Regions from separate parts of the Lysinibacillus sp. GW823-FHT06C08 genome, predicted to be linked through region 2. Evidence: riboswitches for the same ligand, from Rfam matches in the RefSeq annotation. Region 2 holds a riboswitch; each other region holds the start of a gene.

Region 1 (3,213 bases), on a different contig from region 2:
TTCCTATTTCATCCGATGATAAAAAGAGAGTTGCCCTATTTCGACACACTCTCTCTTTCATACTTAGTTTTCTTTATCCATTTGCGCATATGGAATGTCATACTCAGAAGCACGTGGTGCAAAATCCTTCATATATGGTTGATAAATAACATTATTTGTTTCATACGATATTGGATAGAATAATGCTTGATCGTGGAACATTGTTAAAATATCCGTATATAGCTGCACGCGTTCCTCTTCATCGGTACCGACTAATAATTGATGTATGTTTGTATCGATCTCCTGAGCATTTGGTAAGCCTAATTTTGCTTCATATACACCACTAGCATTTGGCGTAGCTGATTCATTTGCAAAGCTATGTGGATCAGTCGGCGGTCCATTTGTTCGCCAGAAGTTAATATCAACCTGATCATCCATTAATTTTTGCAGACCAACCATAACATCTGCCCCTTCAATATTTAACTGTACCCCTATTTTTGCTAGCTCGCCTTGCATTAATTCCGCCATAGGTTTTTGAATGGCATCAGTAGCAATATAGATTAAATCTAATGTAAGGGGTTGACCATTTTTCGAACGAATTTTTTCACCCTTCTGTAGCGTCCAGCCCGCTTCATCTAGCAATTTCTTCGCTTTTTCAGGATTATATATAATGGGCGCTAAATCAATATTGGCATAAGGAATGGCATTCCAGAATAGCGTGTTTGCCACTTTTTCTGTACCATGTGTAATATTGTCTACCATTTGTTCTTTATTGATAGCATATTGAATAGCTTGTCGAACCTTTAGCTCAGCTAACGGTCCTGACTGAGTATTGAACAGTAATGCTTTCGTAGACAGCGGCTCAGATGTAGCTGTTTTATATTTGCCACTATCTCTTAAGTACGTATAGTTATCTAAACTAATAATCCCTCGACCATAAATGACATCTAATTCTTCATTTTCAAAGGCTAACGAAAGGGATTCCGAATCTGGAATGATCTTAACCTTTATTTTATCTACGAGAGGTTTTTCACCCCAATAATGTTCGTTACGGCTAAATAATGCATATTCATCTTTTTTATAGTCTGTTAATACCCATGGTCCTGTGCCAATAGCTGATTGAATGGAATCATTTGTCGCATCACCGTCTGGAAAGCCATTATCCCCTAAAAAACGGAAAGGTCTGACAAAGGCTAATTCGTTTAACACAGGGTAATATGGTTCATCTAATTGCAAACGTATTGTTGATTCATCTACTTTGACGACCTCTTTAATATGGTTGACCATACCCATCCAAGAATGCATGTCACGATTCGCTAATACTGCATCAAAATTGCGAATCACATTATCAGCATTAAAGGCAGTCCCATCCGAATAGTTAACATCCTTGCGTAAATGAAACGTATAAGCAGTTTTATCCTCTGAGATGTCCCAGCTTTCTGCTAGCTTTGGTGTAATTGTGCCATCATCGTTATACGCCACTAAAGATTCATAAACCATGGCTTGAGCAGTCATCTGATTTGGTAAATATGTATGGGGATTTAATGGCCCTACATCTAATGGCCATCCAATCGTAATCATTTTTTCATCTGTTTGTTCTGTTGGTGCTGAATTTCCTTTGTCCTTTTCTGAGCTTGTACAACCTGCAAGAAAGCTCAAGGTCAAAACAAGCAGGAAAGGCAGTAAATACTTCGTCCATCTCATTTTTTGTCTCCTATCTCTATTCCCTGTTCATATCTACAAATTGAATAGAAAGAAGGCATAAAAAAACCTTATTCCACAAGAATAAGGACAGATAAACCTACAAATACGTAAGCTTCCATCCATCTCCCTATCTTTCGTAGATCATCAATGAATCTTCTTACAAGCAGGCATTCTGGCTTATGATTCATCATTTTGCTTCACCTTACCAAGAAAGAACTTAGTGGTAATCGAAACAAAACTCCTCATTTACAGCTGCGGGACAGCATGGGATTTACACCCATTTTCCTTTTAATTGAATGAAAAATACTTTCATTCAAACTTGTAATGCAATATTTGAAATTAGTAATAAACATAACATGCTGAAATGTTCACGTCAATTTTATTTTCTGAATATAATAAAACCTCTATACAAAAAGACCAGGTAGATGACCTGATCTTTCTTTAACTCCTTTTATTATATTGTTTTCGTTATCTTGATATAGATTCCTTCACCTCCTGACGCAATATTTTAGTAGCACCTACCATATTAGCTAAAGCCGCGATTGTTTCTGGCTCTTTCCTTGTTTTTAAGCCACAGTCAGGATTAACCCAAAATTGATGTTTGTCTAGAACTTGTAAACTATCTTTCATAATGGCTAACATTTCGCCTTCACTCGGCACACGTGGGCTATGAATATCGTAAACACCTAATCCGATTCCTTTTGTATAAGGATTTACTTGAAGGGAAGAAATTAGCTCTCCATGGCTACGTGATGTTTCAATAGAAATCACATCTGCATCTAGCGCGCTAATGGGTTCTATGAAATCGTTAAATTCGCAGTAACACATATGTGTATGAATTTGTGTTTCATCCTTAACACTTGATGTAGCAAGCTTGAAGGCATTGACCGCCCAGTCTAAGTAAGCCCCCCATTCTTCTTTACGAAGAGGTAACCCTTCACGGAGTGCTGGTTCATCCACTTGAATAATGGAGATGCCAGCCGCTTCTAGTGCTTCCACTTCCCTGCGAAGTGCTAATGCAATTTGATAAGCCACATCTTTTCGAGAAATATCATCGCGTACAAAGGACCAATTTAAAATGGTCACTGGCCCTGTCAGCATCCCTTTTACAAAGCGCTTCGTTAAGCTTTGGGCATACGCAGACTTTTTCACGGTAATGGCTGAAGACCATGCTACATCTCCATAAATAATTGGAGGCTTCACACAGCGAGAGCCATACGAAACAACCCATGCTTTTTCAGTAAAGGCAAAGCCCGTCAATTTCTCACCGAAATATTCAACCATGTCTGTCCGTTCAAATTCTCCATGAACTAGTACATCCATATCAAGATCCTCCTGCAAGTGAATCCAGCGCTTTGTTTCCAGTTCAATAAATGCTTCATAGTCTTCATTCGACAATTGTTTCTTTCGCCAAGCATTACGATTTCTCTTCACCTCATCAGATTGAGGGAAGCTGCCAATTGTCGTTGTTGGGAAAAGGGGTAGTCCTAATGCCTGCTGCTGTATTTTTTGACGTTGACTAAAATCATT
Region 2 (3,213 bases):
TTCAACAGGCTGCTGGCACCTTCGACGACCCTGTACTCACTGAAACAGACGTTGTATTAACAGGACGTGCACCAGTAGCGACCTTCATGAGCTATAGCACGATTTTTGCCGCCTATACAAATGGGAAAGGTGCGCTTACCCTCCAATTTGATGGCTATGATGTGTGTCATCATGCAGAAGAAGTAATATCTCAAATAGGCTATGATAAAAATGCCGACCCTGAATACAGTTCTTCCAGCATTTTTTGTTCAAAAGGTAAAGGCTATTCTGTCCCTTGGCAAGAGGCGCAAGCAGCCATGCATTGTCAGAGCTAAGTTCATGTACTAGCATGGCAAATCTGTTGAACTAGTACTTCAGATGAAGGTAGAATATCCCTACAAAAAATAAAGCAAGCCCTCCGCTTCATGGAGGGCTTGCTTTTATATGGCACCAACAGCTTTCTTTGAAGGCTTGTGCACCGGATAGGCAGGTTCAACCACCACATAACCTTGCGTATTCGTGAAGTCGATAACTACTTTTCCAGGCTGACTTTTTAATATTTGTAGTTGATCAATTAATGTTAATAATAGCTCGTGGCCGTTCCCACGTGGATGCCAATTAAAGTGATAATCATTTAATTCCTGAACGGCTTGAAGAAACTGCGTGTATTCCTGCTGTGCAAATGCAATTAGTTTATCCTGATGAGGAATTTGCTCTAAATCGTTCATATACGTTTCATAAAAACGTATGACAATCGAGCATAGTAAATCATTGACACGTGCAGCGCTTAACACTGGATTGGGCTCCTGTGAAAGACGGTCAAGATTAGGCTTTGCTCGTGTTGAATCAATGCGTGTAATTAAGTGGTACTGCTCCCCATTCACCTCATAAACAATAGGGTTGGTTGGCATATACATCATAAAGCTATTCGTCTTCGTTTTCAGTTGATCCGTTAAATTCGCCTGAGCAAAAAGATGGCCTTCTACCTCCCCATTTTGTATCCAAATAATGTCTTTATTATATAAGATTTGCTCAAAAAAACGATTGTTGCGAATCAGTCTCGTTGCTAATAATTGATCAATTAGTGATTCGACCACCATTCTTGTTTTCGCTTTCTTAGCAATTTCTGTCCGTGGCTGCTTACAAATCGTCATATCTACAAAAGGCGTTTCCTGTGTTGTCGTTGCATGAATATTCATCCTATGTGCATCCCCTTTGCGTACATATTTTCAAAACAAAAAGGACTTCCTACTATGTTTGAGGAAATCCTTCGCTTTAATGTGCTTCATCACACAATGCCAAACAAACCCTAAGTAAATGTGAAGGAGTTCTAAAATGAACCCTTTCATGAACTTTGGGCGTATGACGTACTGTGACGAACAGAGCATTCTGTTTTGTCAACATGCCACCTCCTATTCCTCGTAGGTTTATGGTGTGTACTCGTAACTAGGCAGGTATCCTGACTCATGGTCATCGCCACTTTTCCCCTTCCCATCATTTGACAGTGGTTGCTGAAAAGTCGCTCACATTTACAGTTGCGGGACAGTGTCGGATTCACACCGACTTCCCTTTTAAGCAAATTGCACGCAATTTACACCTATTACTACACGCTATTCAGTTGTCATAGGAATCGAGTGTACTCCACATTCCTATTAGATTACTAAAATCAATTGTAAAGTAGTGTTTTTCTAAAGTCAAATATCATAATATTTTCCAGCTTCTCATTCTTTGCCTTCTATTCGTTGTAACTCAGATAGTAGATACTGTTTTATTACATCGTTTTCATCCTTCCCATAATGCGTTAATACTGCTAAATCACACGCATCATCTAGTAAATAATTCTCGTTCATTCGAGTGCGAACGAACTCTATAACACTTACCTCACGGGCATTATAGCGTAAATCACCGCCAACTTTAGTCGTAAAAATTCCAACTTTTTTTCTCATAGCCATTACGATTGATCTCACTTGACCTTCGGTTAAATTAAACGCTGCTCTAACGTCTGCTGTTAAAATATTTTCCCTATGCCACATTTTTAATTACCTCACTTTCTCTTCGATATTCTAGCGCAAATATATTTTTGTAAATATCCGCTAAATTATCCGAATTAGTTACGCCAAAAAACAAAGGAAAGTCGACTGATACTATTTGGTTGCACTTAGCGGTATAGTTAAAATACAGAGAAATAGCATTGACGCAAAACTAACGCAAGTTAAATCACTGTAATAAAGTCCTATAATTTTCAATTAAAGTAATATATAACTAATATCTTTTGCGACATTCAGACGATTCCACCAGCACAACTATCCGATTCAACGATTCTCGATACGTCTGACAGCGAAAAAAACTGGCTTGTTTTGAAAATGGTATCTGTAATTATCGGACAGCAGAAAGCGCCTGTAGGAAGTCGGTGGCTTGGGGGGATTTTCGAGTTATCCAACGTTTAATTGACGCAATAAATATCAAATGAATAAATATTCATTTTCAACTTCCCATAAGCTTGATTATGTAAACTAAAAACACCTACAAAATGCTGATTCTACTGACTTTCATAACTTTTATGTAAAAACAAGATATACACAATCTTATACACCGTTGATATACTGCAATTCTTGCGACTATCCCTGTTTGTACATACGTTACAATACTGCATAAAAAGCTGTATAAAATATCGGATAAATTGTCAGATAACGATTTGTTTGCGAGTACCCATATGCGCCAGCGCCTTCCGCCCGATGTTTTCCCCGTATTTCGGAATCAGTCGGAAGCCCTAACGCTCCTTTAACGCAAAAAAAAGACGGCAGTCAGCCGAAGCCAACCACCGCCAATTTAATACTTTACCGCTCTAAAACGCTGATATATCAACGATTTAGCCCTTGTTTAATGCGAGCCAACTGTGCAGCAACCGCAGCTTCATCTACCGCATGCGTTTTAACGTCTAGTTCCGCACGGTCAATAAGCATACCCTCCGTTTGCATATATAGCTTCATCATTGAGGCATTACCCGCCTCACACTCGCGTACTAGCGCTTGCATAATACGAGTACGACTGTCAGTTAAATACGTAGCTGTGACAGCTGATTTATACTCAAGCATCGCCGGTAATTGGCGCCATTTACGTAGTGAACGGTCAGACACCCCTACCTCTTTTGCGATATCTGTGAATGATTTACGTTTGCCAATCGGCAGTAAGTCGTTTTCATACATCAATTCAGCAGCCTTCGCTTGATCCATC
Region 3 (3,213 bases), on a different contig from region 2:
TTTCAGAAATATGTTACAATTATATCGGTGAAGGAGGGATTTTGTATGTTTCGTTCAATAGCACCCCCAACAATGTCTTGACAGTAGAATCTACTGTCAAGGCATACAATAACAGTTTGCTCATTTTCAATAGATTCTACTGTGTAGGTTAATGCTTATACGTAGAAAGTAGGAATTGTAATGAGCGGAAAATTAGCGTTTGTATTATCCATGATTATTTTTGGCGCAGTTGGTGTTTTTGCCAAGTATATCCCTTTGTTTTCAAGTGAAATCGCTTTTTGGATGAGTTTGATTGGTGCTTGTTTTTTGATAGTGATTTTTATTTATATAAAGGAAAGTTTAACGAAAAGAAGTATTCTCAAAAATAAGTGGAGATTAATACTTTCTAGTGTTGCCTTATGTGGGAATTGGATTTTCTTATTTCAGGCTAAGAAACAACAATTGCTAATGCTGCACTCAGCTATTATTTTGCACCAGTACTAGTAATCTGTTTATCTCCAATAGTCTTAAAAGAGAAGCTAGTTAGCAGAAAAATACTGTATGTCTGTGTGGCCATTTTTGGCCTATTTTTGATTGTCCAAAGTCAAGGCACTGGAGACAGTAAACATTTTATTGGCATTGTCTACAGTCTTATCGCCGCATGCTTTTATACAGCTCTAACATTTACAAATAAATGTATATGTGGCTTAAAAGAACCGGAAAATACAATTATTCAACTATCTTTAGCAGCTTTTTTCCTTTGTTTTTATATACTTGGGACAACAGGGTTTCAGGTTATGACACTCAGTTTTAAGTCAGTCCTATTATTAATGACATTAGGTATTGTCCATGCAGGGGTTGGATTTTTATTGTTCTTTTGGGGCATGTCAAAGCTGAAAGGGCAAAGTATAGCCATACTTAGCTATATAGCTCCACTAACATCATTAGTCATTTCAACGATGATTATTGGAGAAAAAATGACGCATCTACAAATAATAGGAGCGGTCCTATTATTAGGGTCAACATTGCTAAGCGAGCTAGAAAAAGAATAGGCATACGAGTATCGCATTTAAATATTGACAGAAGAAATATGCTGTCGTAGATTAAAAGTAGTTTAATACAAGCATTAGGTGCCCATTAAGGGAGAATAGGGAATAAAGTGAAAAGCTTTAGCGGACCCGCCACTGTAAAAGGGAGTTTAATAGTGAAGACCACTAGCTCATTGCTGGGAAGGTACTATGAAATGTTGAACTTAAGCCAGGAGACCTGCCTATTTGCTTTAAGTGGATATAGATGATGGAAAAGTCTGTAGTTTATTTGTCATGACAATAAACTACAGGCTTTTTATTTTGTCTTCATGAAGAACGAGAGGAGAAATGACAATGCAATTATTACATGACACAATTCAAAACATTCAAGGCGCTAATAAAAATAGTAGGGAGCAAGCAAGGAAGCGAATAGATATTCTATGTAAGCCGCCAGGTAGCCTAGGTAAATTAGAATCCATTGCTGTGCAACTTTCTGGGATTACAGGACAATTATATCCGGTGATTGATCAAAAGGTGATGATTGTCTGTGCAGCAGATCATGGAGTTTGTAAGGAAGGTGTGACGACGAACCCACAAGATGTTACTTTATTTCAAACATTAAATTTTCCAAAAGGAGGTACGGGTGTTTGTGCGATTGCAAGTGTGACGAATACGAAGGTTGTAACGGTAGATGTTGGAGTAAAGGATGATCTTCCACTCAATGCGGGCGTAATCGTTCATAAAGTAAAATATGGTACAGATAATATGGCACAAGGCCCTGCTATGTCTAGAGAGGAGGCCATTCAATCTATTGAAGTGGGGATTCGTGTGGCAACAGATGAAATTATAAAAGGAGCCAATCTACTTGGAACAGGAGAGATGGGCATCGGTAATACAACGCCGAGTACTGCGATTTTAGCTGTTTTGACTGGCTATGACTCAATTGAAATAACAGGGTTTGGAGCAGGTGTTGGTCAAGGAGGAATTGCTCATAAAGCAGAGGTCATTGAAAAAGCAATTACGCTCAACAAGCCCAATCCTAACGATATCATTGATGTTCTAGCTAAAGTTGGAGGGCTAGAGATTGGGGCTATGGCTGGTATCATCCTTGCAGCCGCAAGTTACCGAAAACCTGTTGTGATTGATGGATTTATTTCAACTATTGCTGCGCTTATTGCTTATCAAATTGAACCAAAAGTAAAGGACTTTATTATACCTTCTCATGCATCGGAGGAGCCAGGGGCTAAAATTGCCGCTGAATTACTAGGAGTGGAACCCATGCTAAACATGAATATGCGGCTAGGAGAAGGTTCCGGTGCAACACTAGCCTTTCCTCTATTAGATGCTGCTTGCTCAATGATGAAAAATATGGTGACACTGGAAGAAGCAATGAATCTTTTGGCTAAATAGTTACCGAAAAACAATTAAGCGCAAATAGTTAAGGAACAATTTGCGCTTATTTAATCAATGATAGACTCTATGCCCGATTCAACCTTCGCAAAGGTAAACGCCATTTCATCATATAGGAAAGAATACGTAATGCTGTAATTACCGCAAATAACATATAAAGGAAAATGTCTCCTGTAAAAATATCAAATCCAATAACAAGCCCTGCGAGAGCAGCCCAAACACCATAGACTTCGTCACGAAGAACAAGTGGTTTTCGTCTAGCTAATAAGTCACGCACGATTCCACCACCTGACCCTGTTAAGACCGCAGCTACAATGACAGCACTAATCGGCATATCCAGCTTTACAGCGTAGAGTGCGCCTTGAATAGCAAATGCTGATAAGCCAATTGCATCTGTGAAATTGCCCCAACGATGCCAGTGTTGAATCAAATGATGAGGGAAAATAAAAAATATGGTAATTGCTGCAAGTGCAATTTGAAACATCATATCCTGTCCCCATAATGTTGTGACAGGTAGCCCGATAAGTAAATTTCGGATAGCCCCTCCACCAAAAGCAGTGACGATACCGAGTATATAAACACCGAATAAATCGTATTCCTCTTCCATTGCAATAATTGCCCCAGAAATAGCAAAGGCAATTGTACCAATAATACTAAAAACTTCCCAAGCCATCCCTTTCACCCCTTCTATAAATAAATGAATCTCATTCCTAAAGCAGAAAGATCCTGTAAGTAACAAAATCTATGAATTTAATAGCCAAAATCCATCATTAAATACTCTTCTTGAAATAAGTCC
Region 4 (3,213 bases), on a different contig from region 2:
TTGTAAAGCCTCTACTGCACGTGTCGTAATATGCTTAAAGTCTCCAGGCCCAAAGCCTACTACGAAAATTTTCCCTTTTTGCGCCATGTTTTTACCCCTCTTTCACCTTTTCAATCCCTTTAATGGCTGTTGTTTGCGCTGTTCGCTGTAATGTCCCTTCTCGAAGTGTAAAAACATGATCGTTATATAAGGATTCATGATGCAAATCCTGTACAAGTGTTCTAGCATGCTCCGTTGACGGTACACGATACCAATTCCCCTGAGGGTAAGCAATCACAACACAAGCATCCTTGCATCGTCCATTACAGCGCGTTCTTGTCGTATGTATTTCTTTATCTAGTGCGTTACGCTGTATTTCATCTCGTATAGCTTGGGTAATTTCCTCCCCATCCTTGTTCATACAGCTACTGCCATTGCAAATAAAGAGATGTGTTTTCATCCCCTCTAAATTCCACGTTGTCATCTTATATCTCCCCTCATTTGCTTTTGGAAAAAAGAAAAAACCTTTACTCTGCCGAAGAGTAAAGGTTTGTAGAAGCCAAATAAAAACGAATAGATTGAAAGACAGATCCTCGCTTTTGCTTCAACTTCTCCCTCCGAAAAGTTTGCATGCACAATCTGATAAGCAGGTTTCCTGACTTAAGCTTCATTTTACTGTCGCACCTTCCCTAGTTTGCACAGGTGGCATTGCGATTTCATCAGCTATTACAGTAGCGGGGGCTGTATTGGACTTTCACCAATTTCCCTATTATCTCGAGTTCTTCGAGCACTTATCGACGTTTTATATGAAATTTTTAATCGTATACATAATAGAAAACTGTCTTAATCATATCTTATTATTTTAAAATTTCAATATTTCTTTAAAAAATCATGACAAATTTATCAATTTCATAGGAGGGGTGAAAGCTATTAAAAATTTGAATTTGCCTTCTTTAATCCTAAAAAACGTTAGTTATCAGAATTTTCGACATTGATATTCTATTTTTAATTTTTTATAAAAAAAGTATAGCATAATTATGGAAATTCGTGATACACTTTGTCGTGAAATCTCACAACTTACTATTTTTCGGTGTAAAATGCTCGTCATTTTGCTTAAAAGGGAAGCCGGTTTAAGTCCGGCGCGGTCCCGCCACTGTAATAGGGAGCTTTATAGAAAATGTCACTGTCCAATGGATGGGAAGACCTATAAAGTGTTGAACTAGAGCCAGGAGACCTGCCGAACATAAGTGATCGTTTCAGCCTACGAGGATAGGTGTGCGGCTTAGCAGATGAAAATGTTATTTGCTTTTTTAGCTATGCACTTTTCCAACAACGGAAAAGTGCTTTTTTATTACGCACGCTACATTCTAAAAATCTATTTACAGTTTGGAGGAAAAAAATTGAAGCTGTCTTGGTGGAAACTTAGTTATTTTCTATTGGCTTTTTTAATGGTGCCAAAGCGTGCCTTCGCCATGCATATCATGGAAGGTTTTTTACCAATCGAATGGGCTATTTTTTGGTGGGTAATCTCCATCCCATTTATTATTTTAGGATTGCGCTCTATTCGTAAAACAATTGATGAAAACCCTGAAACAAAAATGATTCTGGGGCTGTCCGGTGCGTTTGCCTTTGTCCTATCAGCCTTAAAAATCCCTTCAGTTACAGGGAGCTGCTCACATCCAACAGGAGTAGGTCTCGGAACAGTATTATTTGGACCGTTAGCCATGAGTGTCATTGGGACAATTGTTTTATTATTTCAATCTTTACTTTTAGCTCATGGTGGGATCACAACATTAGGGGCTAATGCATTTTCGATGGCTATTGTAGGACCGTTTATCGCCTACTTTGTATTTAAAGGGGCAAAACAATTGGGGTTATCGTTTTCATTAGCTGTTTTCTTTGCGGCCATGCTTGGGGATTTAGGTACATATGTGGTGACTTCCATTCAATTAGCACTAGCCTTCCCATCTGAAGTTGGAGGCTTTATGGCTTCCTTTACAAAGTTCGCAAGTATTTTTGCCTTAACACAAATCCCATTAGCTGTGAGTGAAGGAATATTAACAGTTATTGTCATGAACTTCTTGAAAAAATATAATATTAGCGAATTAAAATCTTTACGTGTTTTCTCTACAAAGGAGGCGCACTAATATGAAACGAAATTTATTACTTTTAGCAATCGTCGTACTATTGGCGATTATCCCTCTTTTCGTCCAAAAAGGAGCAGAATTTGGAGGAGCCGACGGTGAAGCAGAAGCAGCCATTGGGGAGATCAATGCAGAATATGAGCCATGGTTTGATAGTTTGTGGGAACCACCTAGTGGTGAAATTGAAAGCTTATTATTCGTGCTACAAGCAGCTATTGGTGCTGGTTTTATCGGCTACTTTATTGGCTATATGCGTGGCAAGCATAAAGAAGGTTAAGGATTATGTTACTCATTGATAAGTATGCGTATCTCAATAAGCTAGCGTTCGTTCATCCGCTAGAAAAAATGATATTTTCATTAGGACTACTTTTATTCACGCTTATTATGAGAGATGAACGACTTTCACTCATTACATTTTTTGTAATGAGTGCTTTTATCATTTGGGGCGCGAAAATTCCACTAAACTATTATGCGAAGCTATTATTACTACCTGGTTTTTTCTTATTCACAAGTCTCTTATCAATCATCATTTCGATAGCTCCAGCAGCGCATACATTACCAGCCCATATGGGGGCATTTACGTATATAAACTGGACAATTTTTATTGGGAGAGCCAGTATCGCTACCGCCCAGCAACTATTCTTTATTGTACTTGGCAGTATAAGTTGCTTATATTTTTTAGTTTTAACGACATCTGTACAAGGAATTTGTTATGTGCTTCGACAATGGCGGCTACCTACTTTATTAGTTGAGCTAGTAGAACTCACCTATCGTTTTATTTTTATTTTTTTAGAAAGCATGCAAAAAATTCATTTGGCCCAGCAAGCCCGGCTTGGCTACCACTCACCCATGCAATGGTTACGTTCAGTGTCTATGCTAATTGCCGCGTTGTTTATTGAAATGTTTCAGCGCAGTCGAGAGCTTAATCATGCCATGCTGGCGCGTGGTGGTGAAACGGTTTATTGGCATGAAACGGGCGCCTATAGCAAAAAAAACTGGCTTGGTATAACGGCTATTTTTTTATTCCTCATCGTATACGGAGGGTACTTCTCATGACAGCATTTTATTTTAAACTAAACAACCTGTCATA

Evidence for each region. A riboswitch is a leader RNA that binds a small molecule or an ion and turns the genes downstream of it on or off. The one in region 2 is predicted to bind cobalamin.
Region 1: it holds a riboswitch for cobalamin, as region 2 does, so the genes downstream of both, nikA (nickel ABC transporter substrate-binding protein) here and AC1Q6O_RS09310 (hypothetical protein) in region 2, are expected to answer to the same signal.
Region 3: it holds a riboswitch for cobalamin, as region 2 does, so the genes downstream of both, cobT (nicotinate-nucleotide--dimethylbenzimidazole phosphoribosyltransferase) here and AC1Q6O_RS09310 (hypothetical protein) in region 2, are expected to answer to the same signal.
Region 4: it holds a riboswitch for cobalamin, as region 2 does, so the genes downstream of both, AC1Q6O_RS13300 (energy-coupling factor ABC transporter permease) here and AC1Q6O_RS09310 (hypothetical protein) in region 2, are expected to answer to the same signal.

The regions. Positions count from the first base shown of each region.
Region 1 is NZ_JBXAHN010000008.1:212,961-216,173, reverse strand. It holds gene nikA (nickel ABC transporter substrate-binding protein) at 64-1,683, opposite strand; cobalamin riboswitch at 1,829-2,021, opposite strand; gene metE (5-methyltetrahydropteroyltriglutamate--homocysteine S-methyltransferase) at 2,152-3,213, opposite strand, start outside.
Region 2 is NZ_JBXAHN010000002.1:306,932-310,144, reverse strand. It holds gene AC1Q6O_RS09315 (elongation factor G) at 1-314, shown strand, start outside; gene AC1Q6O_RS09310 (hypothetical protein) at 420-1,178, opposite strand; cobalamin riboswitch at 1,412-1,595, opposite strand; gene AC1Q6O_RS09305 (hypothetical protein) at 1,701-2,012, opposite strand; gene AC1Q6O_RS09300 (phBC6A51 family helix-turn-helix protein) at 2,841-3,213, opposite strand, start outside.
Region 3 is NZ_JBXAHN010000001.1:928,959-932,171, forward strand. It holds gene AC1Q6O_RS04280 (hypothetical protein) at 181-483, shown strand; gene AC1Q6O_RS04285 (DMT family transporter) at 549-1,031, shown strand; cobalamin riboswitch at 1,091-1,267, shown strand; gene cobT (nicotinate-nucleotide--dimethylbenzimidazole phosphoribosyltransferase) at 1,362-2,417, shown strand; gene AC1Q6O_RS04295 (trimeric intracellular cation channel family protein) at 2,485-3,090, opposite strand.
Region 4 is NZ_JBXAHN010000005.1:53,264-56,476, reverse strand. It holds gene cobJ (precorrin-3B C(17)-methyltransferase) at 1-87, opposite strand, end outside; gene AC1Q6O_RS13305 ((2Fe-2S) ferredoxin domain-containing protein) at 92-463, opposite strand; cobalamin riboswitch at 608-789, opposite strand; cobalamin riboswitch at 1,051-1,235, shown strand; gene AC1Q6O_RS13300 (energy-coupling factor ABC transporter permease) at 1,380-2,126, shown strand; gene AC1Q6O_RS13295 (energy-coupling factor ABC transporter substrate-binding protein) at 2,128-2,400, shown strand; gene cbiQ (cobalt ECF transporter T component CbiQ) at 2,406-3,179, shown strand; gene AC1Q6O_RS13285 (energy-coupling factor ABC transporter ATP-binding protein) at 3,176-3,213, shown strand, end outside.